2 linked regions of the Actinoallomurus bryophytorum genome follow. The main gene of each other region encodes a partner of the protein of the gene in region 2 in a complex. Links are inferred from orthologs where the notes say so. Each region holds a gene or a part of one and is shown on either strand. Other genes may lie near its edges.

Region 1 (14,170 bases), 6.0 Mb from region 2 along the record:
GGCGTCGCTCGCCCGCGTGCTTTCCGCGGTGCCGGCGGGTGAGGCCGTCCGGCCCTCGCGGCGACGTCACCTCGCCGGGTCTCCCGCTTCGGAGATCACTCACGTCCTGTTCCCCCGTCCTGCGCGTGCAGTGCCGCGACAATGGTCTCAGCGGTGCGCCGTCCGATGCCCGGAACCTCGGCGATCTCGTCCGGTCCGGCCTCCTTGAGCAGCTTCACCGACCCGAAATGCTTGATCAGCGCGGTGCGCCGGCTCGGCCCCAGCCCCGGCACGGCATCGAGCTCGCTGACGATCATGCCTTTGGAACGCTTGTTGCGGTGGAACCTGATGGCGAAGTCGTGCGCCTCGTCGCGCGCCCGTTGCAGGAGGTACATGCCCTCGCTGTTGCGCGGCAGGATGACGGGATCCTCCTCGCCGGGCATCCAGACCTCCTCCAGCCGCTTGGCGATGCCGCACAGGCTGACGTCGTCGATGCCGAGCTCGTCGAGGGCACGCTGAGCGGCCGCCACCTGCGGCGCGCCGCCGTCGACCACGACGAGGTTGGGCGGGTACGCGAACCTGCGCGGACGGCCGGTCTCCGGGTCGATCGGGCCGCCCTCCTCGCGTTCGCCGAGGACGTCCAGCTCGCCGGTCTTCTCCGTCTCCTCGAGGTAGCGGCGGAACCGCCGGGTGATCACCTCGTTGATGGACCGTACGTCGTCCTGGCCCTCGACGGTCTTGATGGAGAACCTGCGGTATTCGCTCTTGCGCGGCAGACCGTCCTCGAAGACGACCATCGACGCCACGACATGGGTGCCCTGGAGGTTGGAGACGTCGTAGCACTCGATGCGCAGCGGCGCCTGGTCGAGTTCGAGGGCGTCCTGGATCTCCTGCAGGCCCTTGCTGCGGCTGGTCAGGTCGGCGGCGCGGCGCGTCTTGTGCTGCTTGAACGCCTCCTTGGCGTTGCGCTCGACCGTCTCCATCAGCGTCTTCTTGTCACCACGACGGGGCACCCGCAGGTCCACCCGGCCACCACGATGCTCGGTGAGCAGCTCCACCACCGCGTCCTGCTCGGGCGGCAGTGTCGGCACGAGGATCTCGCGGGGCACCGTGTCGCCCGCCATGTCGCCGTACATCTGGAGGACGAACTGCTCGACGAGCTCGCCGGCGGTGACGTCCTCGACCTTGTCGACGACCCATCCGCGCTGCCCGCGGATGCGCCCCCCGCGTACGTAGAACACCTGGACGGCGGCCTCGAGCTGGTCGTCGGCCAGGGCGATCACGTCGCAGTCGGTCGTGTCGCCGAGCACGACGGACTGCTTTTCCAGGGCGCGCTGCAGGGCCCGGATGTCGTCGCGCAGCCGTGCGGCGCGTTCGTACTCCTGCTCCTTGGCGGCCGAGCGCATGTCCCTTTCCAGCGCCCTGATGAAACGCGCGGTGTCGCCGGCCATGAAGTCGCAGAAGTCCGCGGCGACGTCGCGGTGCCCGTCCTCGCTGATCCGGCCGACACAGGGCGCCGAGCACTTGCCGATGTCGCCGAGCAGGCAGGGCCGGCCCATCTGCTGCTGCCGCCGGAACACCCCGGCGGAGCACGTACGCACGGGAAAGACCCGCAGCAGCAGGTCGACGGTCTCCCGGATCGCCCACGCGTGGGAGTAGGGGCCGAAGTAGCGCACGCCCTTCTTCTTGGCGCCGCGCATCACCTGCACCCGCGGGACGTCTTCGTTCATCGTCACGGCGAGGTAGGGGTAGGACTTGTCGTCGCGGTACTTGACGTTGAACCGCGGGTCGTACTCCTTGATCCACGAGTATTCGAGCTGCAGCGCCTCGACCTCGGTGCCGACCACCGTCCACTCGACACCCGCCGCGGTCTGCAACATCGTCTGCGTACGCGGATGCAGCCCGGCGAAATCGGTGAAGTAGGAATTAAGCCGGGCACGCAGGTTTTTCGCCTTGCCTACGTAGATGACCCTGCCGTTCGCGTCACGGTATCGGTACACCCCGGGCGATTCGGGGATGGTACCTGGGGCGGGCCGGTACGACGCCGGATCTGCCACGTCCGTCAGCCTAGTGCCGAGCCGGACGGAGTACGCCGCGTTGGCCGCCCACGCCCCGGATCGGCCGCCTTCCGCCGCCATCGCCGTCCTCCTGCCGCCACATGGTCATCGCGTCTCCTCCCCACCGCCGAGCAGCCATCCGCCCGAACCACCACCACCGCACGCCCCTCCCCCGGCACCGCGTCGACCGGCCGCTCACCACCGTCCCCTGCCAGCGCGGGGCGTTTGTGGGTTCTCCGCCCCGGTCGGGCAGCCACCCGACGGGACTGCCGTCATCACCGTCCCCTGTCGACGCATGGTCGTTGCGCGTCCTCGCGACGGGGCTGCCATCCGCCATCGCCGCGACGTGCCCCCGCCACCGCGTTGATCGGACGCACCGGGATCGGCCGCCCTTCGGCACCCCCGGCGCCCCGTACCGTCCGAGGATCACCGCGCCTCCCCGCGGCCGAACAGCCACCCGGGCCAGCGGCGTTCACCGTCGCCACACGTGCCCCACCGCCACCGACTCCGCCATCGACACCGCGCGTCGGCAGACCGACCCATAGATCGCCTGGGTCTGCCCTGCTGCCTGGACCGTCCGGCTGTCGCGCAGCGCCGACGAGCGGAGGCGAGGAGCGCGAGATGAGGTGGCCGGTCCGGGGGCCTCGCCTGCTCTCAGTATCCCGTGGCACCGTCGATCCGCTCGCGTAGGAGGTCGGCATGGCCGTTGTGGCGGGCGTACTCGGCGATCATCTGCACGAGTGCCCAGCGCAGTGAGAACGGCTCGCCGGTCCGTTGCCGGGTGCCGGTCTCATCGAGGGAACCGGCCCGCGCGACGATCTCCCGGGCGCGCTCGCACTCGCTCTGCCAGAGCGCGAACGCCTCGGTGACGTCGCCGTCCAGAGCGTCGAAGTCCTGGTTGGGATCGTCGTCGGAGTAGTAGAGCAACGGCAGCTCCTCGCCGGCGAACTGGACCCTGAACCACCATCGCTCGACCCCGGTGAGATGGCGCAGTAGTCCGTGCAGGCTGAGCCCGGACGGCGGGATGCCCTTTTCGGACAGCCGCCCGGCGGAGACCCCGGCACACTTGAGCGCGAACGTCTGCCGGTGCCAGTCAAGGAACCCGGTGAGGATCTCACGCTCGTCGCCGACGAGCGGAGGCGAGCTGCGAGGATCGGCACCCCACGGTTGCGCATAGCTGTCCTCAGGAATCTCGGCCATGCCCAGAGCATTGCAGTGGGCACCGACAAGACGGCCTGCCGGCGATGGGCAAGAGGTCAGCAGTACCGGCAGGGGAACGGCTGGACGGTCGGCAGGCGCGGATCGTGGTCGGGCGGTCTGCACCGTCCACGGCCGGGCGACGCGAACCGCGACCGGGCACGCGCGACGCACCTCGCGACCAGACGGCCGGTCACGCGACCGCCACGAATCACAACCGGGCACGCCCCGCGGCCAGACGGTCAGGCAGTCGGCGCGGACCGCGACCAGGTAGCAGGGACGGCGTCGGGGACGCTCAGCGTCAGCAGGTAGTTCCACGGCGAGATCAGCCCGACGACGCCCTGCGACGAGTCCGTGCAGGTCCTCGCCCTCTCGGACCACCGCTCTCGCCGCCCGCGTCGTGGGCTTCGGAGGGCTGGCGTGGCGGGCTGGGCCGGGCTACCGGTTGGGGCTCAGGAAGACGTGCGTGTCGCGGTCGCGGCTGGGCGGCCGTGACCGCGACGTGGCGTGCGTGGGTCAGCTGAGTTTGAGTTCGCCGTTCTGGACGGCGACGGACTTGGGCGGCAGGGGCTTGGAGGCGGGGCCGTTGGCGACCGAGCCGTCGGCCACGTTGTAGGCGCTGCCGTGGCACGGGCAGTGGATCTTTCCGCCCGAGATGGAGTCCACGGTGCAGCCGCGGTGGGTGCAGACGGCGCTGAAGGCCTTGAACTCGCCCTGCTTCGGCTGCGTGACGACGACCTTCTCGGACTTGTAGATCTTCCCGCCGCCGACGGGGACGTCACTTGCCTTGCCCAGGGTCCCGCCGCTGCTCTTGTCGCCGCTCCCCGAGGAATCAGCCGACGAGTCGTCCTTCGAGCCGCCGCAGGCGCTCAACGTGCCGGCGAGACCGACTAGGCCCACTCCGAGCAGCATCCCCCTGCGGCTGGACTCCGGTTCGGGCTTGGACGGGTCGAACGGCATTTGGGTCCTCCTTGGCTTCGATGACTTCCCTGACTACACGGTGGAGCCATCGGGTCGGTTCAATTCGCGGGCAAATCCCCGGTTTCGGTCTCGCCCTACGGCGCGACGGTCACTTGAGGACCTTGGCGAGGAACTGGCCGGTGTGGCTCTCCTCGACCTTCGCGACCTGCTCGGGCGTGCCGGTGGCGACGACCGTGCCACCCCGCGAGCCACCTTCGGGACCCATGTCGATGATCCAGTCGGCCGTCTTGATGACGTCAAGGTTGTGCTCGATGACGATGACGGTGTTGCCCCCGTCGACGAGACGGCCCAGGACGCCCAGGAGCTTGCGGATGTCCTCGAAGTGCAGGCCGGTTGTGGGCTCGTCGAGTACGTAGATGGTACGCCCGGTCGAACGTCGCTGCAGCTCAGAGGCGAGTTTCACCCGCTGAGCCTCGCCGCCGGACAGTGTCGGGGCCGGCTGTCCGAGACGTACGTAGCCCAGACCGACGTCGTTGAGCGTCTGCAGGTGGCGCCGGATCGCGGGGATCGCCTCGAAGAAGTCGAGCCCCTCCTCGATCGGCATGTCCAGAACCTCGGAGATGGTCTTGCCCTTGTAGTGGACGTCCAGGGTCTCCCGGTTGTAGCGGGCCCCGTGGCAGACCTCGCAGGGGACATAGACGTCCGGCAGGAACTGCATCTCGATCTTGATCGTGCCGTCGCCCGAGCAGGCCTCGCAGCGGCCACCCTTGACGTTGAAGGAGAACCGTCCGGGCTGGTAGCCGCGCACCTTCGCCTCGGCCGTGGCCGCGAACAGCTTGCGCACGTGGTCGAAGACGCCTGTGTAGGTGGCCGGGTTGGACCGCGGGGTGCGGCCGATCGGTGACTGGTCGACGTGCACGACCTTGTCGACCTGGTCGAGGCCGTTGATGCGCTTGTGCCGGCCCGGGACCGTACGCGCGCCGTGCAGCTGCTTGGCGAGCGCCATGTAGAGGATGTCGTTGACCAGCGTCGACTTGCCGGACCCCGAAACCCCGGTGACCGCGGTGAACACCCCGAGCGGGAAGGCGACGTCGACGTCGTGCAGGTTGTGCTCGTGTGCGCCCTTGACGACCAGCTCGCGCCCGCGCTGGCGCTTGCGGCGGCCTTCGGGGACCGGGATCTCGCGGCGGCCCGAAAGGTAGGCGCCCGTCATCGAGGTCTCCGAGGTGAGCAGGTCCTCGACGGTGCCCGTCACGACGACCTGGCCGCCGTGCTCCCCCGCGCCCGGGCCGATGTCGACGACCCAGTCCGCCGCGCGGATCGTGTCCTCGTCGTGCTCGACGACGATCAGTGTGTTGCCGATGTCGCGGAGCCTGATCAGGGTCTCCAGCAGCCGGTGGTTGTCGCGCTGGTGCAGCCCGATCGACGGCTCGTCCAGGACGTACAGCACGCCGACCAGACCGGAGCCGATCTGGGTGGCCAGCCGGATGCGCTGCGCCTCGCCGCCGGCGAGCGTGGCCGACGCGCGGTCGAGGGTCAGGTAGTCGAGGCCGACGTCGAGCAGGAAGCCCAGCCGGGCGTTGATCTCCTTCAGCACCCGCTCGGCGATGTGCTTCTCACGGTCGTTCAGCTCCATCGCCAGCAGGAACTTGGCGCACTCACCGATCGGCATGGCGGCCACGTCCGCGATGGAGCGTTCGTTGACCGTGACGCCCAGCACGACCGGCTTGAGGCGCCGGCCCGCGCACGAGGGGCACGGGATCTCCCGCATGTAGCCCTCGAACCGCTCGCGGCTGGAGTCGCTCTCGGCCTCGGAGTGGCGCCGCTGGACGTAGGGGATCACGCCTTCGTAGGTCGTGTAGTAGGACCGCAGCCGTCCGTAGCGGTTGCGGTAGCTCACGTGGACCTGCGTGTCATGGCCCTTGAGCACGGCCTTGCGCGCCGCGGCCGGGAGCTTTTCCCATGGCGTGTCCAGGTCGAAGCCCATCGCCTCGCCGAGCGCGCCGAGCAGCCGCAGGAAGTAGTCGCTCACGTGCCCGCCGGACCACGGCGAGATGGCGCCCTCGCCCAGGGTCTTTTCGACGTCGGGCACGATCAGCTCGGGGTCGACCTCCATGCGGGTGCCCAGGCCGGTGCAGTCGGGGCAGGCGCCGTACGGAGAGTTGAACGAGAACGAGCGCGGCTCCAGCTCGTCGAACGACAGGTCGTCGTAGGGGCAGTAGAGATGCTCCGAATACATCCGCTCGCGCTGCTCGTCGTCCTCGGGCAGGTCGATGAAGTCGAGGATGATCGTGCCGCCGGTCAGCCCCAGCGCGGTCTCCACCGAGTCGGCCAGGCGGCGCCGCGAGCCGTCCTTGACGCTCAGCCGGTCGACGACGATCTCAATGTCGTGCTTTTCGTACTTTTTAAGCTTCGGCGCCTCGTCGAGACGCACGACGGCGCCATCGACACGGGCCCGCGAGAAGCCCTTGGTCTGCATCTCGCGGAACAGCTCGCCGTATTCGCCCTTGCGCCCGCGTACGACCGGGGCGAGCACCTGGAAACGGGTGCCCTCCTCGAACTCCATCAGCCGGTCGACGATCTGGCTCGGGGTCTGCTTGTGGATCGTGCGGCCACAGACCGGGCAGTGCGGATGGCCGATGCGCGCCCATAGCAGGCGCAGGTAGTCGTAGACCTCGGTGATGGTGCCGACGGTCGAACGCGGGTTCTTCGACGTGGACTTCTGGTCGATCGAGACCGCGGGCGACAGGCCCTCGATGAAGTCGACGTCCGGCTTGTCCATCTGGCCGAGGAACTGCCTCGCGTACGCGGACAGGGACTCGACATAACGGCGCTGGCCCTCGGCGAAGATCGTGTCGAAAGCGAGGCTGGACTTACCGGAACCGGACAGGCCGGTAAAGACGATCAAGGCGTCGCGCGGCAGATCGAGCGAGACGTCCTTGAGATTGTGTTCACGTGCTCCGCGCACGATGAGACGGTCAGCCACGGCGAATCCGTAATCCCCTTGAGAGCCTGGTTAAGACAGGTCAGCTTCAGGCTAACGAGTGGGTGTGACGGTTTCTTCCAGATGACCACACGCGACCCGCTCGTCGCACGGAAACCGTACACGTGTTCGAATAAGGGCCGCCACCGGAACGGCTACTCGGGCGCGTCGTCCAGCGCGCGCTCCAGGTAACGCTCCGCCGACCGGCGTACGGCCTCGATGCCGTCCGCGGCCACGATCCGCCGCCACCACGCGCCGTACACGCGCTCGAACGGGTACGGCTCCAGCAGCCGCAGCGCCCGGCGGATCACCCGGGGGCGCTCGGGAATGTGGTTCGGGTAGCTGTACATGAAGCTGACATAACGCCGATCCTGGACGACCGTCAGAATGTCGCCCGACAGCAGCGCCCCACGGCCCTCCTCGCCGTCACGCCAGTGCAGGACCTGCCCGCCGGCGAAGTGCACCCCCGCGTTGACGAGAGTCAGCCCGTCGCCGATCACGTGGGTCTCGCCCGTCCAGAAGACGACGGAGTCGTCGGGCCGCGCCACCCACTCACGGTCGGCCTCGTGGATGTAGACGGGGGCGTCGAACGCGTGTGCCCACTCGATCATCGAGCCGTAGAAATGCGGATGACTGATCGCGACCGCCGAGATCCCGCCGAGCTCACGTACCCGGGCGACCAGGTCGTCGTCGATGTAGGTGATCGCGTCCCACAGGACGTTGCCCGAGGGCGCGCGTACGAGCAGGGCACGCTGCCCGATCGCGGTCGGCGGCGTGGCGCCGATCCCGACGATCCCCGGCCCCTCCTCCTCGATCCGGCCCTGGTGCCCGGCGTCGCGCAGCTCGGCGAGCGTCGTCCACCGCTGACCGTCCCAGCCGACGTACTGGCGCTCGTCCTCACAGATGGGGCAGCCGGTACGCGCCGCACCGTACTGAACGCCACAGGTCCGGCAGATGGGAAGATCATCGCGCATACCGGCAGCGTATCTCCCGCGTCGCGACGAGGGCGTGGAAGGATGGGGAGCGCGTGGCCACCGGGGGGACCGGAAGCCCAGAAAACGATGTCCGATCGGAGGACAGAGTGAGCTACACAGGCGACGTCGAGGTCGGTGGCGCACCCGACGTACGAGAACTCCCCGGCCTGACGATCACGAAGCTTGCCGTGGGACCGTACGACAACAACGCCTACCTGCTCCGCTGTACGGCGACGGGCGAGCAGGTCCTCATCGACGCGGCGAGCGAGCCCGAGCGCCTGTCCGCGCTCATCGGCGACGGCCCGCTCTCCCGCGTCGTCACCACGCACCGCCACCAGGACCACTGGGGCGCCCTCACCTCCGTGATCGACGCCACGCACGCACGGCTCGTCGCGCATCCGGACGACGCCGAGGCCCTGCCGCTGCCGGTGACCGAGCCGGCCGAGCAGGGCGGCACCGTCCAGGTCGGCCGCAGCACACTGTCCGTCATCCATCTGCGCGGACACACACCCGGCTCGATCGCGCTGCGCTACGACGACGGTGACACGCCGCACCTGTTCACCGGCGACAGCCTGTTCCCGGGCGGTCCCGGCAACACCTGGGGCGACGCGAAGCTGTTCACCCAGCTCATGAACGATCTCGAGGAGCGCGTCTTCGGGACGCTTCCGGACGACACATGGGTGTATCCCGGTCACGGCAAGGACACCACGCTCGGCAAGGAGCGCCCCCATCTTCCGGAGTGGCGCGAACGCGGTTGGTGACCGCCGCGGCCACACCGGCGGATCGCCGACCGTGAGAGCTGCATTACCAGGTGTTCTTGCAGCAGGATGGGGGAATGGGCATGCTCATCAAGCGCGCCCCGGATGCGCGATCTCGGTGAGGCGGCGGGTAGGGAAAGATGACCGGCGTGACCAACCAGGTGCCCGAGGCCGAGGGCCTGACGAACGTTGAGCTGGCCGCCCGCCTGCGAATGACCCTGGGGCGGCTCAACCGCCGCGTCCGCCAGCACGGTCCGCAGACCCTGTCCTCCAGCCAGGCCTCGACACTGGCCAGCGTCGACGCGCTGGGCCCGGTACGCCTCGGCGACCTCGCCGCGCACGAAGGTGTCACCGCTCCGACACAGAGCCGCCTGGTCGCCTCGCTGGAGCATCAGGGGATGCTGCGGCGCATGCCGGACTCCGACGACCGGCGCGCCACGCTGCTCGCCATCACCGCGCAGGGCCGCCGCCAGCTCGAGCAGTTGCGCGGCGAGCGCTCGGCGTTCCTCGTCGGACAGCTGGGCACGCTGTCGCCCGAGCAGCGTGCGGCGCTGGTGGGCGCGCTCGGCGCCCTCGAGGCCCTCGCCGAGAGCCCCAGCGACTAGTCTCGAAACCCTCGTCCTGGGCCCCGCCTGTTTGGGCCCCACCCGTCCTGGGCCCCACCCGTCCTGGGACCCGCCCCGTCCTGGAGCCCGCCCACCCGGGGGGTGCCATCCCACTCTCATTGTCCAGCCAGAACAGCGGCGGGCGGAAGTAGAGCGGAGTTCTGTGGATAACGCCGCCCAAGCGCCGCCCCAAGCGGCGCCACACGGCGACAGCACGACCATGAGACAGACCCTAAGAGCGAGACGAGGTCCTGCGCGACACGGCCTTGACGAACGTCTGGCGGGTGCCGGCGAACAGCAGCTTTCGGCCGCGAAGCAGGCTGACCTGCCAGTACGCTCCGCCGTGGCCGTCGGGGTCGGACAGGACGAAGGTCTTCGCGTCGCGCGGGGTGGCCTTGCCGGTCCAGAGCTTCTGCCCGAAGGCGTTCCACTCTCCGGTGCCGTCCACGTGGAAACGGAAGTAGGTGTGCTTGCCGTCCCGCGTCCAGGTGCCGGCCAGGCCCCGGAGCCAGAGCTTCTTCTGCCGGGCCGTGACCCGTGGCCGGTTGGTCCCTTCGGCCGGTGACTCGATGCTGCCCGGCAGCGTCGAGACGGGTACCGGCGTGACGGGCCTCGTAGGCGCCGCGCGGACCTGCCGGTGAGTGCCCTGGGAGTTGACGAGGGCGGTGAACGCGAGCACACCGACGGCGGCGACCGCCGTCCCGATCGCCGCGGCCCTCGTCACCGCGGGCGCGACCGTGCGCATTCCCAACCTCCCCAAAACGGCGACCCGTGCCGCTCACCGTACAAGGTTCGGGGGCCCAGGCTCCGGGTCATACTCAGGTGTTAGCGGCATATCGGCCGTTCGGCGGACGCGAATCCGGATTCTCGGGCGTACAAAGGGAAAATGACTACTTCCGAGCTGCCACGCGGCGATCTGGCCGCCTCCCTCGCCGCCCGCCGCGAGCTCGGGCCGGACTACGATGCGGCCTTCGTCGAGGCGGTGGCCGAACGCATCGAGCAGGCCACGGCGGTACGGCGGCCGATCAGCGCCGAGACCGAGAAGGGTGAGCGGGCGGTGACGGTCACCATCGCCTGTGTGTCGCTCGGTGTCTCGATCCCGGTCACCGCGATCGCGGCGGTACAGGCCGGGCTGGCGGGGCTTGTCGTCGTGTGGCTCGCCATCGCCGTCATCAACGTGGCGTTCGCTCTGCGTCCCCGACTCCGGTAGGCACCGGCTCGGCCGCCTTCGCGGCATCGCGCCGGGCCTTCAGCAGGCTCGTCACGGTCGTCACCAGCATCGTCACCCCGATCACGGCGAGGGACAGCCAGATCGGCACCTGCGGCGCCCACTCGAACCCGGTCGTGTGCATCGCGTCCAGGATGAGCTTGACGCCGATGAAGGCGAGGATGACCGACAGTCCCTTGTTCAGGTAGACCAGTCGCTCGAGCAGCCCGCCCAGCAGGAAGTAGAGCTGGCGGAGGCCCATCAGGGCGAAGGCGTTGGCCGTGAAGACCAGGTAGGACTGCTTGGTCAGGCCGAAGATGGCCGGGATGGAGTCGAGCGCGAACAGCAGGTCCGTGGACCCGATCGCGACCATGACGATGAGCATGGGCGTGACCAGGCGGCGGCCGTCCACGCGCACCGTCAGCCGGTCACGGTAGTACTCCCCGGTGGCCGGCATGACACGTTGCACCCACCGCAGCAGGACGTTCTCCTTGAACTCGTCGTCGTCGCCGCCCCGCAGCAGGCCGAGTGCGGTCCAGATGAGGAAGAGTCCGAAGAGGTAGAACAGCCACTCGAAGCGGGCCAGCGCGGCGCCGCCGACGATGATGAAGACGCCTCGCATGAACAGTGCGATCAAGATGCCGACGAGGAGCACCTTGTGCTGGTTCGGGCGTGGCACCGCGAACCGCGCCATGATCACGTAGAAGATGAAGAGGTTGTCGATGCTGAGGCTGTACTCGGTCAGGTAGCCCGCGAAGAACTGCGCGGAGTACTGGCCGCCGGCCACCAGCAGCAGGCAGACGCCGAACACCGCCGCGAGCGCGACGTAGAACGCGACCCATGCGCCGGCCTGGCGGAGTGAGAAGTCTCTGGGCTGACCACGGTCGACGATCCACAGATCCAGGAGGATGACGGCGAGGATTCCGACCAGGGTGAGGGACCAGCCCAAGAGTGTGACATTCACAAGACAGCATCCTCCGGTGGCGGATCAAAGCCCCGGAGGTCTCTCCCGCCCGCGCTCATCGGCACGAACCGACAGTACCGGGCCGCATGCCACTCCAGCCGTGGTGACGACACTGCCGCGAAGGGATACTCCCCTCCCCTGCGCCTCGACTATATCCAAAACGCAGCGCATCCCGAACACTGCGGCGTGTTAGGACGCCGTACCGGTCGTACGGGCGTAGACGGATGTGAGCTGATCGATCGCGTCCTCTTCGGTCGGCAGCCGGAGGGCCTGCTCCGACGCCACCGACGCGAGGTGTTCGGCGAATGCCGGGTCGTCCAGGACCCGCGCCACGGCCGTCTCCAGTGCGGCGGCGTCGCCCGGCGGCACGAGCAGCGCGGCCTCGCCGACCATGCCGGGGATGCCGCCGACCCGGGTCGCCACCAGCGGCCGGCCGGCGCGCAGGACCTCCTGCACGATCAGCGGCTGCCCCTCCCAGACGCTGGACACGACGGCGACGTCGGCGGCGGCCAGGAGCTCGGGCACGTCGGTCCGGCGGCCGAGCAGCCGTACGGGCAGGCCCTCGCCCTCGATCCGCGCCCGTAGCGGTGCCTCCAGCGGTCCTTCTCCGGCGATGGCCACCAGAGGCGCGGGCGTACGCCGGGCCCAGCCCACGGAGGCGTCCAGCAGAACCGGTAGCCCTTTCTGCTCCGCGAGCCGCGCCACCACCACGACGAGCGGACGCTCGACGGCGCCGAGGTCGGCACGGACCTTGGCCTGCGCCGCGGGGTCCTCCGAGCGCCGGCGCGGCGGTGCCGGCACCAGGGCGCGCTGGACCGAACGGGCGCCGAGCGAGCGCATCCGCTCCTCCAGGTCCGGTGAGACGCCCAGGACCTCGGCCGCGCTCCGGGCGACGATCCGCTCGAGCGTGGCGTACGCGGCGCCGGTCATGCCGCCGGCGATGACGGCGTTGTGCAGCGTGACGACGAGGGGCGTCACGCCCGTCCGCAGCGACGCGGGTACGGCGCGGGCGAGCGCGATGGCGGTCAGACCCCCGGCGCGCAGGCCGTGCGCGTGCACGATGTCCGCGCCACGGGTCAGGCGGCGGATCCGCGCGATGGCACGGGCGTCACCGGCCGGATGGGGCCGGTCGGCGATCTCCACCGGGGCGAACCGCGCGCCCGCCTCGGCGAAGCCGAACAGGTCGTCGGTGGAGGACGGCCCGAGCACGACGACGTGCGCGCCGCGCTCACAGAGCCCGGTCACCATCGACCGCACGTGACCGCCGACTCCCCCGGCACTCGTCGCCAGCACGATGGCGACCTTCAAACCGCTCAACGCATCCTCCGCCCGATCACGGCCTTCAGATCCCGGCCGTCCAATGCATAGGTGACCAGCGCGAACACCGCGCAGGCCGTGAGCCCGGCGACGGCCGCGGCCCCGATACTCGTCAGCTGGCCGGTCGCGCCGATCGCCGCCGCGACGCCGTAGCCCGCCGCGCCGCCCGCGAGGGCGCCGGCCACGCCCGCCGCCATGGCGCGTCCCACGCCGGCGACGGCGCCGCGGCCCCGTACGCGTACGAGGGCGGCGAGCAGGAGCACGCCGGCGACGGTCATGCCGGCGGTGTTGCCCAACGCCAGCCCGGCCACGACCCAGTCCCGCGGCAGCGTGAACACCAGGGCGAGGTCCGCCCCGATCACGACCAGCCATCCCAGGACGGTCGCCCCGGCCGAGTCGCGGCCCCGATGGCAGGCGAACAGCACCCGGCCCAGGTGCGCGACGAAGCCGTACCCGATCAGGCCGGGCGCGAAGGCGAGCACGGCGCGGGCCAGGACCGCCGGCACCGCGTCGTGGTCGAGGAAGGTCGCGGCCGGTACGGCGATCGCCGCCAGCCCGGCGGCTCCGGCGCAGGACACGAGCACGATCGCCCGGGTGGTCGAGGCGGTGATCCGGTCGAACTCCCCGGTCTCGCCCACGCCGGCACGCGCCGACAGCATCGGGAACGCGCTGGTCGCGATCGGCACGGCGAGGACCGCCCACGGCAACAGGAAGAGCGCCCAGGCGTACTGGTAGTCGGCGAGCGCGCCGCGGGTGCCCCGGCCGCTCAGCATCACCACGGCCACGGCGGACAGTTGCTGCGCGGCGACCGTGGCCAGGCCGGCGATGGCCAGCCGCCGCACGCGTCCGGCCGTGTCCGGCGGGAAGCGCAGCGTCGGACGTAGCCGCAACCGCAGCCGTACGGCGGCCACTCCCGCGGTCGCGAGCAGGACGAGGACGCCGACGGTGGTGCCGGCCGAGAGCATCAGCTCGGCCGATCGCGGCAGCCGCGCGAGATCGTCCTGGCGGCCATGGCCCAGCGGCACGTACGCGAGGTAGGCGCCGATCACGACGAGGCTCGACATGAGCGGGGCCAGCGCCGGCCCGATGAAGCGCCGGTGCGCCTGCAGGACGCCGTACAGGACGACGGCGAAGCCGTACAGCGCGATCTGCGGCGCGAAGACGACCAGCATGTGCGTGCCCACCGTCACGACATCGGCGCGGGAACA
Region 2 (14,965 bases):
CGCGACGTTGAGCTTCGTCAGGCTGCCGAGACCCGCGCCGTTGGTGTTGGTGAACGAACCGGCGACGTACACGCTGCCCGAGGTGCCCGGCTGCAGCGCGTAGATGGTGCCGTCGACCTTCGGGACGAACTTGGTGTCGACCTTCCCGGTCTTGGAGTCGAAGGAGAAGATGTTGTGCCGCGCGATGTTCGTGGTCGACCCGGCGTTCTGCACGTGGTCGAAGTTACCCGCGACAACGACCTTGGTCCCGACGACCGCGATGGCGCGCACCGTACCGTCGGTGACGTTCGGCGTCGTGTTGACCGGGTTCGCCGAGACGACCGCGCTCTGCGCGATGTCGGCATCGGCCGCAGGCGCGGTGGCCCCCGCGGTGACGGCTGCGGCGGCTATGACGGCTGAGGCCGCACTGAGCACGCGTCGGCGCATGGCTTTGCTCCCAATTTTCTTCACCCGTGAACCGAGCTTGTCTATCACAGCCCGTGGACGAGATTTTGCGTGAGGGGATCGATCGAGACCTCATTGTTGCCCGTGATCGACGTTCTTGCTGTGAAAGATGTGAAATGGGAGCGACCGGGTCCGGCCGACCGGCTAAGGGCGGGCGACCGGGTCGTGACGAGTCTCCTCGCCGGCCGCTTCGGCGGCCGGGCGAAGCGAGGGCAGCGGGCGCAGGCCGTGCGCGGTGCGGATCAGCATCCATGCCGCCCCGGCCCCGGCGGCCACTGCGGCCAGCGTCCAGAGCAGCGTGAGGTTGCCGATGCCGAACATCTTCAGCGCGGACGCCAGCAGCACGAACGCCAGGATCCGCCGGATCAGCCCGCCGGGCGCGCGCGCCGAGATCAGGGAGCCGATGATCACACCGGGGATGGACCCGGCCAGCAGTGCGGTCGTGACCTCCAGCTGGAAGTCGCCGAACAGGATGTGGCCGAGCGCGGCGGCCCACACCAGCGGCACGGCCTGAAACAGATCGGTGCCCACGAGCTGGTTCGCCTTGAGCGCGGGATACAGCGCCAGGAGCGTCACGATGATGAGCGATCCCGATCCGACCGAGGTCATGCCGACGCTCAGGCCGCCGATGATCCCGACCAGGACCGTGGGCACGGGCCGTACGGTGATGACCGGTGGCGCCGTCGAGGCGGGCGATCCCGGCTCGGCCGTGCGCCGGTCGGTACGCCGCGAGGCCCGGTCCTTCATGGCCATGTAGCCGCGGATGGCGAGCCCCGCGGCGGCCAGCAGGAGGGCCACCCCCATGGCCTTGGAGATGACGTTCTGGACCTCGTTGCCGTCGCCCAGCGCGCGGGCGATGAGGACGCCGCAGAACGCGGACGGCACCGATCCGACGCAGAGCCAGCCGACGAGGCGGAGGTTGACGGTGCCGTGGCGCAGGTGCACGAGGCTGCCGACCGGCTTCATGATCGCGGCGGCGACGAGGTCGCTCGAGACCGCGGCCAGTGGTGGCACACCGAAGAACACGGTGAGCATCGGGGTCATGAGGGCGCCGCCGCCCATACCGGTCAGGCCGACGATGACCGAGACCAGCAGCGCACCCGCCGCCATCGTGTAATCGAAGTGCATCTGTATGTCCTACCGGCAAACTGGGCAAACTGCACCAATCATACCCTCCGGCGAACATGCGGCCCCGGACTCCTGGCAGGTCGGAGCCGCTCAGCCGAGGCGGATCCAGCCGCCCTCGGCGAGGTAGTCGAACACCCGCGCGACGGCGTCCTCGGGGGACATCCGCGACGTGTCGAGGGTCAGCTCCGCGTCCGCGGGCGCCTCGTACGGGTCGGAGACGCCGGTGAACTCCGGGATGAGGCCCGCTCGCGCCTTGGCGTACAGGCCCTTGCGGTCACGTCGCTCGCATTCCTCCAGTGGCGTGGACACGTGCACCAGCACGAAGTCGCCACCCGCCCGCACCATGCGGCGGACCTGCGCGCGCGTACGGGCGTAGGGGGCGATGGGCGCGCAGATGGCCACCCCGCCGTGCCGGGTGATCTCCGCGGCGACATAGCCGATGCGCCGGATGTTGAGGTCGCGGTCGTCGCGGGAGAACGTCAGGCCGGCCGAGAGCAGGCGGCGTACGACGTCGCCGTCCAGCAGCGTGACCGTGCGGCCGCCACGCTCGACCAGAGCGTCCGCCAGGCCGCGCGCGACCGTGGACTTGCCCGATCCGGACAGTCCGGTGAAGAAGACGGTGATGCCGCGTCCGTGCCGCGGCGGGTGGGCGCGCCGCAACTCCCGCGCCACCGCGGGAGTGGTGAACCACTCCGGGATCTCCTCGTCCCGGTCGAGGAGGCCGGCCAGCTCGGTGTCGGTCGGATCCTCGCGTACGTGGTCGGGGTCGATCTTGGACGTGGGCCGCCACACCTCGAGGCTCTCGTCGTAGGCCCACGGCTCCGGCGCGGCCAGCACCAGCGGCGCGGCCTCCTCGTCGGCCGCGGTGAACTCCGGCGCGAACAGGTGCGTCGCGCCGTACGCGGCGGCGACGTGTGCTCCGAGCAGCAGGTCGCGACCCGGGCGCTCGGCCAGCGGCACCGGCACGACCAGGGTGTCCGCCGGCAGCTCACGGCGGACGCTCAGCACCGCGCGTACGAGGGAGTCGTGGTGGCCCTCGCCGAGCAGCGGCAGCACGAGGACGCGTGCCCCGAGCTTTTCGGCGAGCTGGCGGAGCTGTCCCAGCTGGCGGCGGTGCAGCGGCGTGCGGGTCGCGATGGCGAGCGTCACGGCGCCGGCGAGCTCGGCGCGTACGTCGTCCGGCGGCAGGCGAAGGCCGCGGAACGGACCGTGCTCGGGAGCGCGCAGCGGCGTGACCGGACCGGCCACCCGCCACCCCGGAGCGGTGGAGGTGCGCAGCGGGTCGGCCTCGGGGAACCCCTCGGCCGGCGCCGGCTCCTCCCACGCCTCGGTCGCGGTGAGAACGGCCAGCGGCACGCCCTCCGGGTCGGTCAGGACGAGGCGGTCCTCCTTGACGAGGTCCTCAGGGACGGTGAGCGTCACCTGGGCCGGCCAAGGGGTGCCGTCCGCGAGCCGTCCGGCCGCCGCGACGGTCGCCGAGTCGACCGCGCCGAGGAACCCGGTGAGAGGGTGGAAGGCGCCGTTGAGCAGCAGCTCCAGGTCGGCCAGCTCGGCCGGGCCCGGCGTGAGAGAGGGTAGATCGCGCAGCTCGCCGGTTTCGGTGGTCAACGCGGACTCCGTTCGTGTTCGACCGCCTGTCCATTGCACTGTACGCGCTGCACAGGACGCCTCAGATGATGCGCGCGAAGCGATTTTCGGGCTTGCGGATCACCATCGTGACCTCGCTGTACGCCGAAGTCAGCCGGTTTCGGCTGAGAAGCGACAAAGTGCGGAACGCGGCCCCCATGAGACGGCCGAAGCCGGTCATGGTGTCCCGCGAGGTGTACTCCTCGGCGATGACCAGCCCGCGCATCATGCAGTACCAGCGCATTCCCTCCAGGGACGCGACCCGGTCATAGGCCACCGGCGGCGGCTGCTCCGAATGCCACAGCAGAGGCCGCAGCCAGTGCGGCAGCCGGCGGTCGAGGAAGCCGAACACGGTGTCGCGGTCGCGGAAGCGCACGACCATCAGGCCGCCCGGCTTCAGCGCGGCGACGAACCGGTCGAGCACCAGCTCCGCGTGGGAGATCCTCTCGATCAGGTGCGACGCGCGCACCGCGTCGAACACCCGTGGCGGCATGGGTACGGTGCGCAGGTCGCCCAGCTGCCAGCTGTCGAGGTCGCGGCGGGTCCGCGTGTGCGCGCGCAGCGCCGGGAGGTCGTCGTCGATCCCGGTGATGGCACGCTCGACCGATTCCCCGGCCGGGCCGAGGTCGATCTCGTCGGCCCATCCGCAGCCGGCGTCGAGGATGGCCAGCCGCTGCAGGGGTCTCTCGTAGGCGTACTCCCGGACTCGTGCTGGGAACAGGCCACCGTCGTGGATCGGCGGTGTTCGCAGGTCGGTCACAACTCCGGAGAGTAGTCGCCCGCCTATGGATCGTGTTCGCAATCGGCTTTGTCCGTGTGGTGCGTTTCGTCTTACCCGTTCGCCCGGGAGCCGCGCGTTGTGGTAACGACGTGCGCGTAAGCTGGGAACCCCGGGGTGCCACGGCTCTCGGGGGTTTCGCGCTGCCTCACCTTTGATGGGCTCATGACCCTTTCCGGACTGCTCGACGTTGCCTCTTCCGATCCTGCGCTCACCGCGGCGGCCGCCGCGGGCGGCGGGCGTCTCGATCTGATCGCGCCACCCGCGCTGCGGCCGCTCATCGGCGCCGCGTTCGCCCGAGGGCGCGGGCGCCCCGTGCTGATGGTCACCGCGACCGAGCGGGAGGCCGAGGACCTGACGGCCGCCCTGACGAGCCTGCTCGACCCGGCGGGTGTGGCCGCCTTCCCGGCGTGGGAGACCCTCCCGCACGAGCGCCTGTCGCCGCGCTCGGACACGGTCGGCCAGCGCCTCGCCGTGCTGCGCCGGCTCGCCCACGGCGACCCCGACGACCCGGCCGCGGGGCCGGTGCAGGTCGTCGTCGCCCCCGTACGCGCCGTGCTGCAGCCGATCGTGTCCGGCCTCGGCGACCTGGAGCCGGTACGCCTGCGGCCGCAGGACGAGGCCGATCTCGACGTCGTCGTACGCCGGCTGGTCGAGGCCGGCTACGACCGTGTGGACCTCGTGGAGAAGCGCGGCGAGATCGCGGTGCGCGGTGGCATCCTCGACGTCTTCCCGCCCACCGAGGAGCATCCCCTGCGGGTGGAGTTCTGGGGCGACCAGGTCGAGGAGATCCGCTACTTCAAGGCGGCCGACCAGCGTTCACTGGAGGTGGCGGCCGAGGGCCTGTGGGCGCCGCCGTGCCGTGAGCTGCCGCTCACCGAGGCCGTACGCGAGCGCGCCAAGGACCTGGCCGACGAGCACCCGGCGCTCGCCGACGTGCTGGAGCAGATCGCCTCCGGTGCCGCGGTCGAGGGCATGGAGGCGTTCGCGCCGGTGCTCGCCGAGCGCATGGAACTGCTGCTCGACGTGCTGCCCGGCGAGTCTCTGGTGATCGTCTGCGACCCCGAGCGCATCCGCACCCGCGCCGCCGAGCTGGTCAGCACCGGCCAGGAGTTCCTCGAGGCGTCCTGGGTGAACGCCGCCGTGGGCGGCGAGGCGCCGATCGACCTCGGCGGTGCCGCCTACCGCTCCCTGGAGGAGGTCCGCGACCACGCGACCGAGCTCGGCCTTCCCTGGCGGACGATCACCCCGTTCGTCAGCGTCGAGTCGCAGACCCGCACTGAATACTCTGCGGCGACCGGTGAGATGACCGAGGTCACCGAGGTTACCGGCGAGCCCGACGGCGACGCCCTGCGCATCGGGGCGCGCGCCGCGGACGCCTACCGCGGCGACACCCAGCGCGTGATGGCCGACGTCAAGGGCTGGATCCACGAGGGCTGGCGCGTCGTGCTCGTCACCGAGGGCCACGGCCCGGCCGAGCGGCTCGCCGAGGTCGTCCGCGAGGAGGGACTCGGCGCGAAGGTCGCCGACCTGGACGGGCCGCCCGATCCGTCGCTCGTGCACGTCTCGTGCGGACGCCTCGACCACGGCTTCATCTGGGACGCGGTCAAACTGGCGGTCCTCACCGAGACCGATCTTTCGGGGCAGAAGTCCTCGACCAAGGACATGCGGCGCATGCCGTCGCGGCGGCGCGGCGGCATCGACCCGCTGCGGCTGACCGTCGGCGACTACATCGTGCACGAACAGCACGGTGTGGGCCGCTATGTCGAGATGGCCAGCCGTACGGTGCAGGGCGCCACCCGCGAATACCTGATCATCGAGTACGCCAAGGGCGACCGGCTGTTCGTGCCCACCGACCAGCTCGAGGAGGTCACCCGCTACGTCGGCGGCGAGGCACCGAGCCTGCACCGGCTCGGCGGTGCCGAGTGGCAGAAACAGAAGGGCCGCGCGCGCAAGGCCGTACGCCAGATCGCGGGGGAGCTGATCCGGCTCTACTCGGCACGGCAGGCGTCCCCCGGGCACGCGTTCGCCGCGGACACGCCCTGGCAGCGCGAGCTGGAGGACGCCTTCCCCTATGTCGAGACGCCCGACCAGCTCGGCGCCATCGACGAGGTCAAGTCCGACATGGAAAAGCCGGTGCCGATGGACCGGCTGATCTGCGGCGACGTCGGCTACGGCAAGACCGAGATCGCGGTACGCGCGGCGTTCAAGGCGGTGCAGGACGGCCGGCAGGTCGGCGTTCTGGTGCCGACCACTCTGCTCGTGCAGCAGCACCTGTCGACGTTCTCCGAGCGATTCGCGGCGTTCCCGGTCGTCATCAAGCCGATCAGCCGGTTCCAGAGCGCGGGAGAGGTCGCCGAGACCCTGCGCGGCCTCGCCGACGGCACGGTCGACCTCGTCATCGGCACGCACCGGCTGCTGTCGCCCGAGACCAGGTTCAAGGAGCTCGGCCTGGTCATCATCGACGAGGAGCAGCGGTTCGGCGTCGAGCACAAGGAGCGCCTCAAGGAGATGCGCACCCAGGTCGACGTGCTGGCCATGTCGGCCACCCCGATCCCGCGCAGCCTGGAGATGGGGCTGTCCGGCATCCGCGAGATGTCCACGATCCTCACCCCGCCCGAGGAGCGGCACCCGGTCCTGACCTTCGTCGGTCCCTACGACGACAAGCAGATCGCCGCGGCCATCCGCCGCGAGATGCTCCGCGAGGGCCAGGTCTTCTTCGTGCACAACCGGGTGCGATCGATCGACAAGGTGGCCAAGCACCTGGCCGAGCTGGTGCCCGAGGCGCGTGTCGCCGTCGCCCACGGCCAGATGAACGAACACCAGCTCGAGAAGATCATGGTCGACTTCTGGGAGAAGGAGTACGACGTCCTGGTCGCCACCACGATCGTGGAGAGCGGGCTGGACATCCCGAACGCCAACACCCTGATCGTGGACCGGGCCGACATGTACGGCCTGTCGCAGCTCCACCAGCTCCGTGGCCGGGTCGGGCGCGGGCGCGAACGCGCCTACTCCTACTTCCTGTATCCGCCCGAGGCGCCGCTGACCGAGACCGCGCACGAGCGGCTGGCCACGATCGCCCAGCACACCGAGATGGGTGCGGGCATGTTCGTGGCCATGAAGGACCTGGAGATCCGCGGGTCGGGCAACGTCCTGGGCGCCGAGCAGTCCGGGCACATCGCCGGCGTCGGGTTCGACCTGTACGTCCGCATGGTCGGCGAGGCCGTACGCGAGCTGCGCGAGGACGGTCCGGCCGAGACCCCGGAGGTCAAGGTCGAGCTGCCGGTCGACGCGCACATCCCGCACGAGTACGTCCCGGGGGAGCGCCTGCGGCTGGAGGCGTACCGCCGCATCGCCGGCATCCAGGACAGCGGGGAGATCGAGGGCGTACGCGAGGAACTGGCCGACCGCTTCGGGCCGCTGCCCGTGGCGGTGCTCAACCTCCTGGAGGTGGCGCGCTTCCGCGCCCTGGCGCGGAAGGGCGGGCTGACGGACGTTACCCTGCAGGGCGGTCACATCCGGTTCTCGCCGGTACGCCTGCCGGACTCGCGCCGGGTACGCCTGCAGCGGCTGTACCCCAAGAGCATCGTCAAGGACGCGACCAATACGCTGCTGGTGCCGGTGCCCAAGACCGCTCCGCTGGGCGGGCGTCCGCTGCGCGACCAGGAGCTGCTGAAATGGTCCACCGATCTCGTGGAGGCCCTGCTCCTCCCCGAGCCGGTGGGCAGCAAGATGGGCAATGAATGAGCCATGAACGAGAAGGACACTCGTGTTCCGTAAGTCGCTGAAGGCCGCCGTCTGTGTACTGGCCGCCGGTACCGCCCTGGCCGCCTGCGGCCCCCTCAAGCCCGGCGCCGCCGCCATCGTCGGCCATGACCGCATCACCGACGCGAAGCTCGACTCCGCCGTGACGCAGTGGTCGAAGGAGCTCCCGAAGTACCCGGAGGCGCAGCAGCTCGTGCAGAAGGCCCAGGCCGACGCGCGAGCCGCGGCCGAGGGTCAGCCGGCTTCGCCTTCGGACCCGAACGAGGTCAAGCCGTTCGACCCGTCCTCGCCCCAGCGCAGCGCGCTCTTCCTGATGATCGCCATCCGGTCGTGGGACGAGGTGGGCCGCGAGAAGGGCCTCATCCCGAACCCCGGCCAGGTGGACGCCTTCCTGGCGAAGGCCGGTGGGCCGGCGGGGCTCAACACCTCCATGGTGGCCCAGGGCCTGCCGACGAGCTACAGCGATGACTTCGCACGCACCGTCATGATCCAGCAGGCACTGCTGGCGCGCTATGGCGGCGGCACCGCCGACCAGCAGGCGGAGCAAATGGCCGAGCAGCGGATGGTGGGCGATCTCGTCGGCGTCCAGCGCAAGCTCAGGATCTCGGTGAACCCGCGCTACGGCAGTTTCGACAAGGACATGCGTTTCGGCTCGATCTGCCCGCGCCTGTCGACGCCGGACAGCGGCACGCCCGACCACACCGCCGGTGAGGTCAAGTGCCAGGTCTGATCTTCCTCGCCTCCTCGCCGCGCGTCGCGCCGGGGCAGCTCACCTGGCCCGCGTGGGACACGCTCCGGTCCGCCGGCCGCGTCCTGACCGGGTCGGAGGACCATCCGCAGCTGCCGTACGTCCGCGCGGCCGGGATCGAGGTGTCGGTGGCGGCACCCGACGCACGTGCGCTCGTACACGCCGCGGTGAGCGGCGGCGTGGTCTGGATCGCCGCCGAGGACGGCGACGAGACCCTGATGCGTGAGGTCGGCGCGGTCCTGGTCGGCATGGAGGATCCGGTGGAGGTCGAGGTCCAGCACGGGGCCTACGACCTGCCGGGCGCGCGCATGCTCGACCTCGTCACGGTGATGGAGATCCTGCGCCGCGAATGCCCCTGGGACCGCGAGCAGACGCACGCCTCGCTCGGCCCGTACCTGCTCGAAGAGGCCTACGAGGTCATCGACACGATCGAGAACGGAGACCTCGAGGCCCTGCGCGAGGAGCTCGGTGACGTCCTGATGCAGGTCGTCTTCCACGCCGAGGTGGCCGAGGACTTCACCTTCGACGACGTGGCCGAGGGCATCGTGGACAAGCTCCTACGCCGGCACCCCCACGTGTTCGGCGAGGTCACGGTGGCCGACGCGGACGAGGTCAACGCCAACTGGGACAAGATCAAGTCGGCCGAGCGCGGCGACGACGCGTCGATCTTCCACGGGGTGCCGATGGGACAGCCGGCCCTCTCCCTGGCCGCCAAGCTGCAGCGGCGTGCCGCCAAGGCGGGCGCCCCCGAGGGCCTGTTCGCCGATGAGGGCGTGGGCGCCGAACTCTTCGCCCTGGTCGCCCGGCTGCGTGACGAGGGCCGCGATCCCGAGGCCGACCTGCGCGCCGCCGCCAGACGCTTTCACGACCGCGTACGCGCCTGGGAGGACACGGCCGGCGAATAGCCATCAAGCCGTGAGAGCGCCCATAACCGACGAAACGCCGTCCAAGGTTTCCGGTTACCACCCGTGTGGGGATGACCGCGGATTGTGGGGGTGAAAACGGGAGATACGCTCGTCAGGCTGCGTGATCTGGCGACCGTCGCTTTCATCGCGGGCCTCCTGACGGCGTTTCTCGTGCTCCCGTACGCCCTCATGGGCGGGTTGAGCGTCCGTGCGGCCAACCGCGGGTTCCAGTCGCTGCCCGCCGACCTGATCACGCCCGCGCTGCCCCAGGGCTCGGTGATCCTCGCCGCCGACGGCACCAAGCTCGCCACGTTCTACTACGAGAACCGCGTCGAGGTGTCCATCGGCCAGGTCGCGCCGATCATGCGGCGGGCGATCGTGGCGATCGAGGACAGCCGCTTCTACGAGCACGGCGCGCTCGACGTCAAAGGCACCATCCGGGCCGTGATCGCCAACGTGCGGGCCGGCGGCGTCATCCAGGGCGGGTCGACGCTCAGCCAGCAGTACGTCAAGAACGCCCTCGCCGAGATGGCCGACTCCCCCGCGGAACGCCGCAGCGCGCTCGAACCGACCGCCGGCCGTAAGCTGCGCGAACTGCGCTACGCCGTGGGCCTGGAGAAGAAGCTCACCAAGGACCAGATCCTGGAGCGTTATCTCAACATCGCCTACTTCGGCGACGGCGCGTACGGCATCGAGGCCGCCGCACGGCACTACTTCGGCGTGCACGCCGCGGCACTCACGCTCGCGCAGGCCGCGACGCTGGCCGGGATCGTACGCTCGCCGCAGACCTACAACCCGCACCTGCACCCCAAACGCGGACGTGAGCGCCGTGACCTCGTGCTGAACCGCATGCTCGAGCTCAAGGTGATCACGCCACCGGAGTCGGCGGCGGCCCGCTCCCAGCCGGTCCACCTGCGGATCACCAAGACGCCGAACGGCTGCGTGAACAGCTCCGCGCCTTTCTTCTGCGACTACGTGCAGCGCGACATTCTGGGCAACCCGGTGTTCGGCAAGACCCTCCGGCAGCGCCGCGCGCTGCTGCAACGCGGTGGGCTGCAGATCCACACCACGCTCGAGCCCAAGATGCAGAAGGCGGCGCAGCACGCCGTGGACCGCCACGTCCCGCCGAAGAACAGCTCGGGCAAGGCGGCGGCGGAGGTCCTCATCCGGCCGGGAACGGGCGAGATCACCGCGATGGGCATCGACCGGAAGCTGGGCGACAGCAGCAAGCGCGGCATGATGTGGGTCAACCTCGCCGCGGACTCCGACCACGGCTCCAGCCTCGGGATGCAGGCGGGCTCGACGTTCAAGGTGTTCACGCTGGCCGAGGCCCTGCGCCAGGACATGCCGTTCGGGCAGAAGCTCTTCGCGCCCAAGGAGTTCCTCCCCACCGGCTTCCGCGACTGCGCCGGTCACCGCGTCGGCGACACGACCGCGCTCGGCAACGCGGGCGACGGCGAGGGGGGCAAGGACTTCAGCCTCATGACGGGTACCTGGCATTCGGTGAACACGTTCTTCCTCGAGCTCGAGCGCAAGGTCGGCCTCTGCGAGACGTACAAGATGGCCACCCGGCTCGGCATGCGGAAGGCCACCGGCGGAAAGCTCCAGCAGTACCCGTCCTTCACCCTCGGCTTCAACACGGTCTCACCGGTGCGCTTGGCGGCGGCGTACGCGGCGTTCGGTGCCCGCGGCAAGTACTGCTCGCCGATCGCGATCACGGGCATCGGCTCCCCACGTGGGCCGGTCAAGGTGCCGAGTGCCGGATGCCACCAGGCCATCGACACCGATGTCGCCGACGCCGTCAACCACGTTCTCGGCGGCGTACTGACCAAGGGCACCGCCAAGGGAAACGAGATCGGCCGCCCGGCGGCGGGCAAGACGGGCACGGTGGACAACTTCTCCTCGGCCTGGTTCGCGGGCTACACCCCGGACATGGCCAGTGCCGTCTGGGTCGGCGACCCGCGCGGGGGCTACAAGCACCCGCTGCGCGACGTGTGCCTCGGCGAGGGGTGTTTCGGGCAGGTGTACGGCGCGGACGTCCCCGCGCCGATCTGGCGCGACACGATGACGGAGGCGTTGCAGGGCGTGCCGGAGCACGGGTTCACCGCGCCCGGTGGGGGCTTCTTCCGTAAGGGGAGCGGTGAGGAGGAGGACGACAAGGACAAAGACAAGGACAAGGACAAGGACAAAAAGCACGACGCCGAGAAGGGCGACGGCAAGACCGATCGCGATGACGACGGCCTGGGACCGGAGTTCGACTGGCTGTTCCCGCCGTAGGAGCAGCCGTAGTGGTGCGGACGGCCGTTGTGGGATTACTCCTGGAGGGGTATCTGGAGCGTTGCGTCCACATGTGGACAGGTGGGGCTCGTGTTACGGCTGGGCGGCCCGGTCCGTTCGGGCCGTCGCGGTGCTCGGCGAGGTCGGAAGGGGGCGGCCCGGTCGCGGCGGGCGCGCATCGGTCGCCAGAAAAATGTGCACTTTGTAACTTATGGAGCCGTCTAGCGGGATAAGTATCTGTTTTGTTAGGCGGGTGAGATCAAAGCAGGCACTGGAGGACGTACCCTGAGCGCGTGTCGTCTGGGGTGGCCCCGCAACATCGAGTCCTCCGAATCCTCTGGCGCCTCGCAGGTACGGGGGTGGTCGCCGGTGTGCTGGCGGCCCTTATCGCGTTTTCCACAATCGGGATGCTCGGGGTGAGTGCCCGGGACGGTGCCAACTGGTTTCAGGCCGTCCCCGCCGACATCAGCACACCCCCGGTGGCCCAGCGCTCGGTCATCCTCGCCGCGGACGGGTCGAAGATCGCGACCTTCTACTACGAGAACCGCGTGGACGTCCCGCTGAACAAGGTCGCCCCGGTCATGCGCAAGGCGATCCTCGCGATCGAGGACAACCGCTTCTACGAGCACGGCGGCCTTGACCTCAAGGCCACCTTCCGCGCCCTGGCCAGCAACCTCGTGGCCGGTCAGGTGACGCAGGGCGGCTCGGGCATCACCCAGCAGTACGTCAAGAACCTCCTGGTCGAGACCGCGAGCAATGACGAGCAGCGTGACCTGGCCCGCGCCACCACGCCCGCTCGCAAGCTGAAGGAGCTGCGCCTCGCGGTCGCGATGGAGAAGCGCTACACCAAGGACCAGATCCTGGAGCGCTACCTCAACATCGCCTACTTCGGCGACGGCGCGTACGGGGTCGAGGCCGCGGCCCGGCACTACTTCGACAAGTCGGCGGCGACGCTCACCCTGCCGGAGGCGGCGCTGCTGGCCGGCATCGTCCGCTATCCGTACGCCTACGACCCGACCGTGAACCCCAAGACGGCCACCGACCGCCGCAACACCGTGCTGGCGCGGATGGCCCAGATCCACTGGGCGAACGCCTCCGACGCGGAGGACGCCGAGCACACGCCGCTGGACCTGCACGTCAAGTCGACGCCGAACGGCTGCGTCGAGAGCAAGGCCCCGTTCTTCTGCGACTACGTGCAGCGCGAGATCCTCACCAACCCGATCTTCGGCCCGACCGACAGCGCGCGGAAACTGCTCCTACAGAGCGGTGGCCTGACCATCCGTACGACGGTCGACCCGAAGATGCAGAAGGCCGCGCAGCAGGCGGTCGACCACTACGTGCCGCAGAAGAACTCCAGCCACAAGGCGTCCGCCGAGGTCCTCGTCCAGCCGGGGACGGGCAACGTCAAGGCGATGGCCGTCGACCGTGCCCTCGGCCCGTCGGAGAAGATCGGCAAGACCTGGGTCAACTTCGCCGCCGACGGCGACCACGGCACCAGCCTCGGCATGCAGGCCGGCTCGACGTTCAAGATCTTCACTCTTGCCGCCGCGCTGGACCAGGACATGGCCTTCGGCCACCGGCTGTACGCACCCGACCACCTCGCACCCACCGGTCTGCACGCCTGCGACGGCAAGTACGCGGGGTCGACGACCTCACTGAGCAACGCCGCCGACGGAGAGGGCGGGCGGACGTTCAGCCTGGTCACGGGCACGTGGAACTCCGTCAACACCTTCTTCCTCAACCTGGAGAAGCAGGTCGGGCTCTGCGACACGGTGAAGATGGCCGAGAAGCTCGGCATGCGCCGCGCCGACGGCAAGCCGCTGGAGCAGGTCGCCTCCTTCACCCTCGGCCCCAACACGATCTCGCCGGTACGCCTCGCGGCGGCGTACGCGGCCTTCGCCGCCCGCGGCAAGTACTGCGACCCGGTGGTCCTCACCAAGATCACCGACTCCGCCGGCCATCAGATGAAGGTCCCGGACGCCAAGTGCCACCAGGCCATCCGCAAGGGCGTCGCGGACGGCGTCAACCACGTACTGCGCGGCGTGCTCACCCAGGGCACCGCGGCCGGCATGGGCATCGGCCGCCCGGCGGCGGGCAAGACCGGCACGGTCGATGACTACTCCTCGGCCTGGTTCGCCGGGTACACGCCCGACTTGGCGAGCGCCGTCTGGGTCGGCGACCCGCGCGGCGGCTACGCCCACCCCCTGCGCAACGTCTGCCTGGCCGGCCGCTGCTACGGCGAGGTGTTCGGGTCGGACGTCCCGGCACCGATCTGGCGCGAGACCATGCTGGGCGCGCTACGTGGCGTCCCCGCACACGGCTTCCACAGTCCGCCGAGTGAGTACTACCGCGAGGGCTCGGGCGAGGACCGCGTACAGGTGCCGAACGTCGTCGGCCTCAGCGCGTCGGCGGCGAGGTCACGGCTGGCCGCGGCGGGCTTCGGCGTGAACACCGGCGGGAGCGTGTCCTCCGACACCTACCCGCGGGGCACGGTGGCCCGTACGAGTCCGGGCGGGGGTTCCCGCGTCGAGCCCGGGACGACGGTGACCATCTACGTGAGCAAGGGCCGTCCGAACCGTCCCGGCCCGCCCGGCAACCCGCCTCCCGGCGGCCCGCCGACCAAGGGTCCGCCGACGTTCCCACCCCCGACCATCCCGCCGATCGGCGACACGACGGGCGCTCGCCCGACCAACGACTGACCCCGCGGGGACCGGCGAAGTCCCATGTCCGGTGGTGTTACCCAATCGTGGCAGACATTCCCGATCGATTCAGTTGACTAAGGGCATCGCCCGTTGGTCTACTTTTCGTACCAAATTGATCGGAAATATGGAGCAAGGACGATGGGTCACAGCACAAGAACCATCGCCGCGGTGGCGGCACTGGGCATCAGCATGTCCCTCGCGGCCTGCGGAGGCTCGTCCTCGGACGACTCCGGGAGCGGCGGCGGTAAGAAGGTGCAGTTGGCCTTGGTGGCCTACTCCACCCCTCAGGCCGCGTTCCAGGACCTCATCAAGGCGTTCCAGAAGACGCCGGCGGGCAAGAACATCACCTTCACCCAGTCCTACGGCGCCTCCGGCGACCAGAGCCGGGCGGTCGCGTCCGGGCTCAAGGCCGACGTCGTCGACTTCTCACTGGAGACGGACGTCACCCGGCTGGTGAAGGCCGGGCTCGTCGCCTCCGACTGGAACAGCAACCCCCAGCACGGGTTCATCACCGACTCGGTGGTCACCATCACCACCCGCAAGGGCAACCCGAAGAACCTCAAGGACTGGCCGGACCTCATCAAGCCGGGCA

What was found.
Region 1: the proteins of mfd (region 2) and uvrA are in contact, whole or in part, in a crystal structure (PDB 4DFC), measured with the Escherichia coli proteins. The link is inferred for Actinoallomurus bryophytorum from one-to-one orthologs.

What each region holds. Positions count from the first base shown.
Region 1 is NZ_VFOZ01000001.1:7,452,517-7,466,686, reverse strand. Bases 4,103-7,450 are described here. They hold uvrA (excinuclease ABC subunit UvrA), read right to left. Parts: upstream 7,141-7,450; coding sequence 4,303-7,140; downstream 4,103-4,302. Other genes in these bases: FB559_RS34555 (MBL fold metallo-hydrolase), read right to left, coding at 7,293-7,450; FB559_RS34565 (Rieske (2Fe-2S) protein), read right to left, coding at 4,103-4,193. Also shown: excinuclease ABC subunit UvrC, read right to left, coding at 96-2,036; FB559_RS34570 (DinB family protein), read right to left, coding at 2,691-3,236; more of FB559_RS34565, read right to left, coding at 3,750-4,102; more of FB559_RS34555, read right to left, coding at 7,451-8,111; FB559_RS34550 (MBL fold metallo-hydrolase), read left to right, coding at 8,219-8,872; FB559_RS34545 (MarR family winged helix-turn-helix transcriptional regulator), read left to right, coding at 9,019-9,474; FB559_RS34540 (hypothetical protein), read right to left, coding at 9,707-10,219; FB559_RS34535 (hypothetical protein), read left to right, coding at 10,361-10,684; FB559_RS34530 (TerC/Alx family metal homeostasis membrane protein), read right to left, coding at 10,647-11,645; FB559_RS34525 (glycosyltransferase family 4 protein), read right to left, coding at 11,835-12,953; murein biosynthesis integral membrane protein MurJ, read right to left, coding at 12,959-14,170. UniProt on the Escherichia coli protein: The UvrABC repair system catalyzes the recognition and processing of DNA lesions. UvrA is an ATPase and a DNA-binding protein. A damage recognition complex composed of 2 UvrA and 2 UvrB subunits scans DNA for abnormalities.
Region 2 is NZ_VFOZ01000001.1:1,415,495-1,430,459, reverse strand. What follows is about bases 3,781-7,923. They hold mfd (transcription-repair coupling factor), read left to right. Parts: upstream 3,781-4,141; coding sequence 4,142-7,723; downstream 7,724-7,923. Other genes in these bases: FB559_RS06730 (hypothetical protein), read left to right, coding at 7,746-7,923; FB559_RS06740 (class I SAM-dependent methyltransferase), read right to left, coding at 3,781-3,958. Also shown: FB559_RS06755 (hypothetical protein), read right to left, coding at 1-426; FB559_RS06750 (sulfite exporter TauE/SafE family protein), read right to left, coding at 589-1,572; cysC (adenylyl-sulfate kinase), read right to left, coding at 1,663-3,180; more of FB559_RS06740, read right to left, coding at 3,242-3,780; more of FB559_RS06730, read left to right, coding at 7,924-8,471; FB559_RS06725 (nucleoside triphosphate pyrophosphohydrolase), read left to right, coding at 8,459-9,394; FB559_RS06720 (transglycosylase domain-containing protein), read left to right, coding at 9,485-11,671; FB559_RS06715 (penicillin-binding protein), read left to right, coding at 12,079-14,370; FB559_RS06710 (sulfate ABC transporter substrate-binding protein), read left to right, coding at 14,512-14,965. UniProt on the Escherichia coli protein: Couples transcription and DNA repair by recognizing RNA polymerase (RNAP) stalled at DNA lesions. Mediates ATP-dependent release of RNAP and its truncated transcript from the DNA, and recruitment of nucleotide excision repair machinery to the damaged site.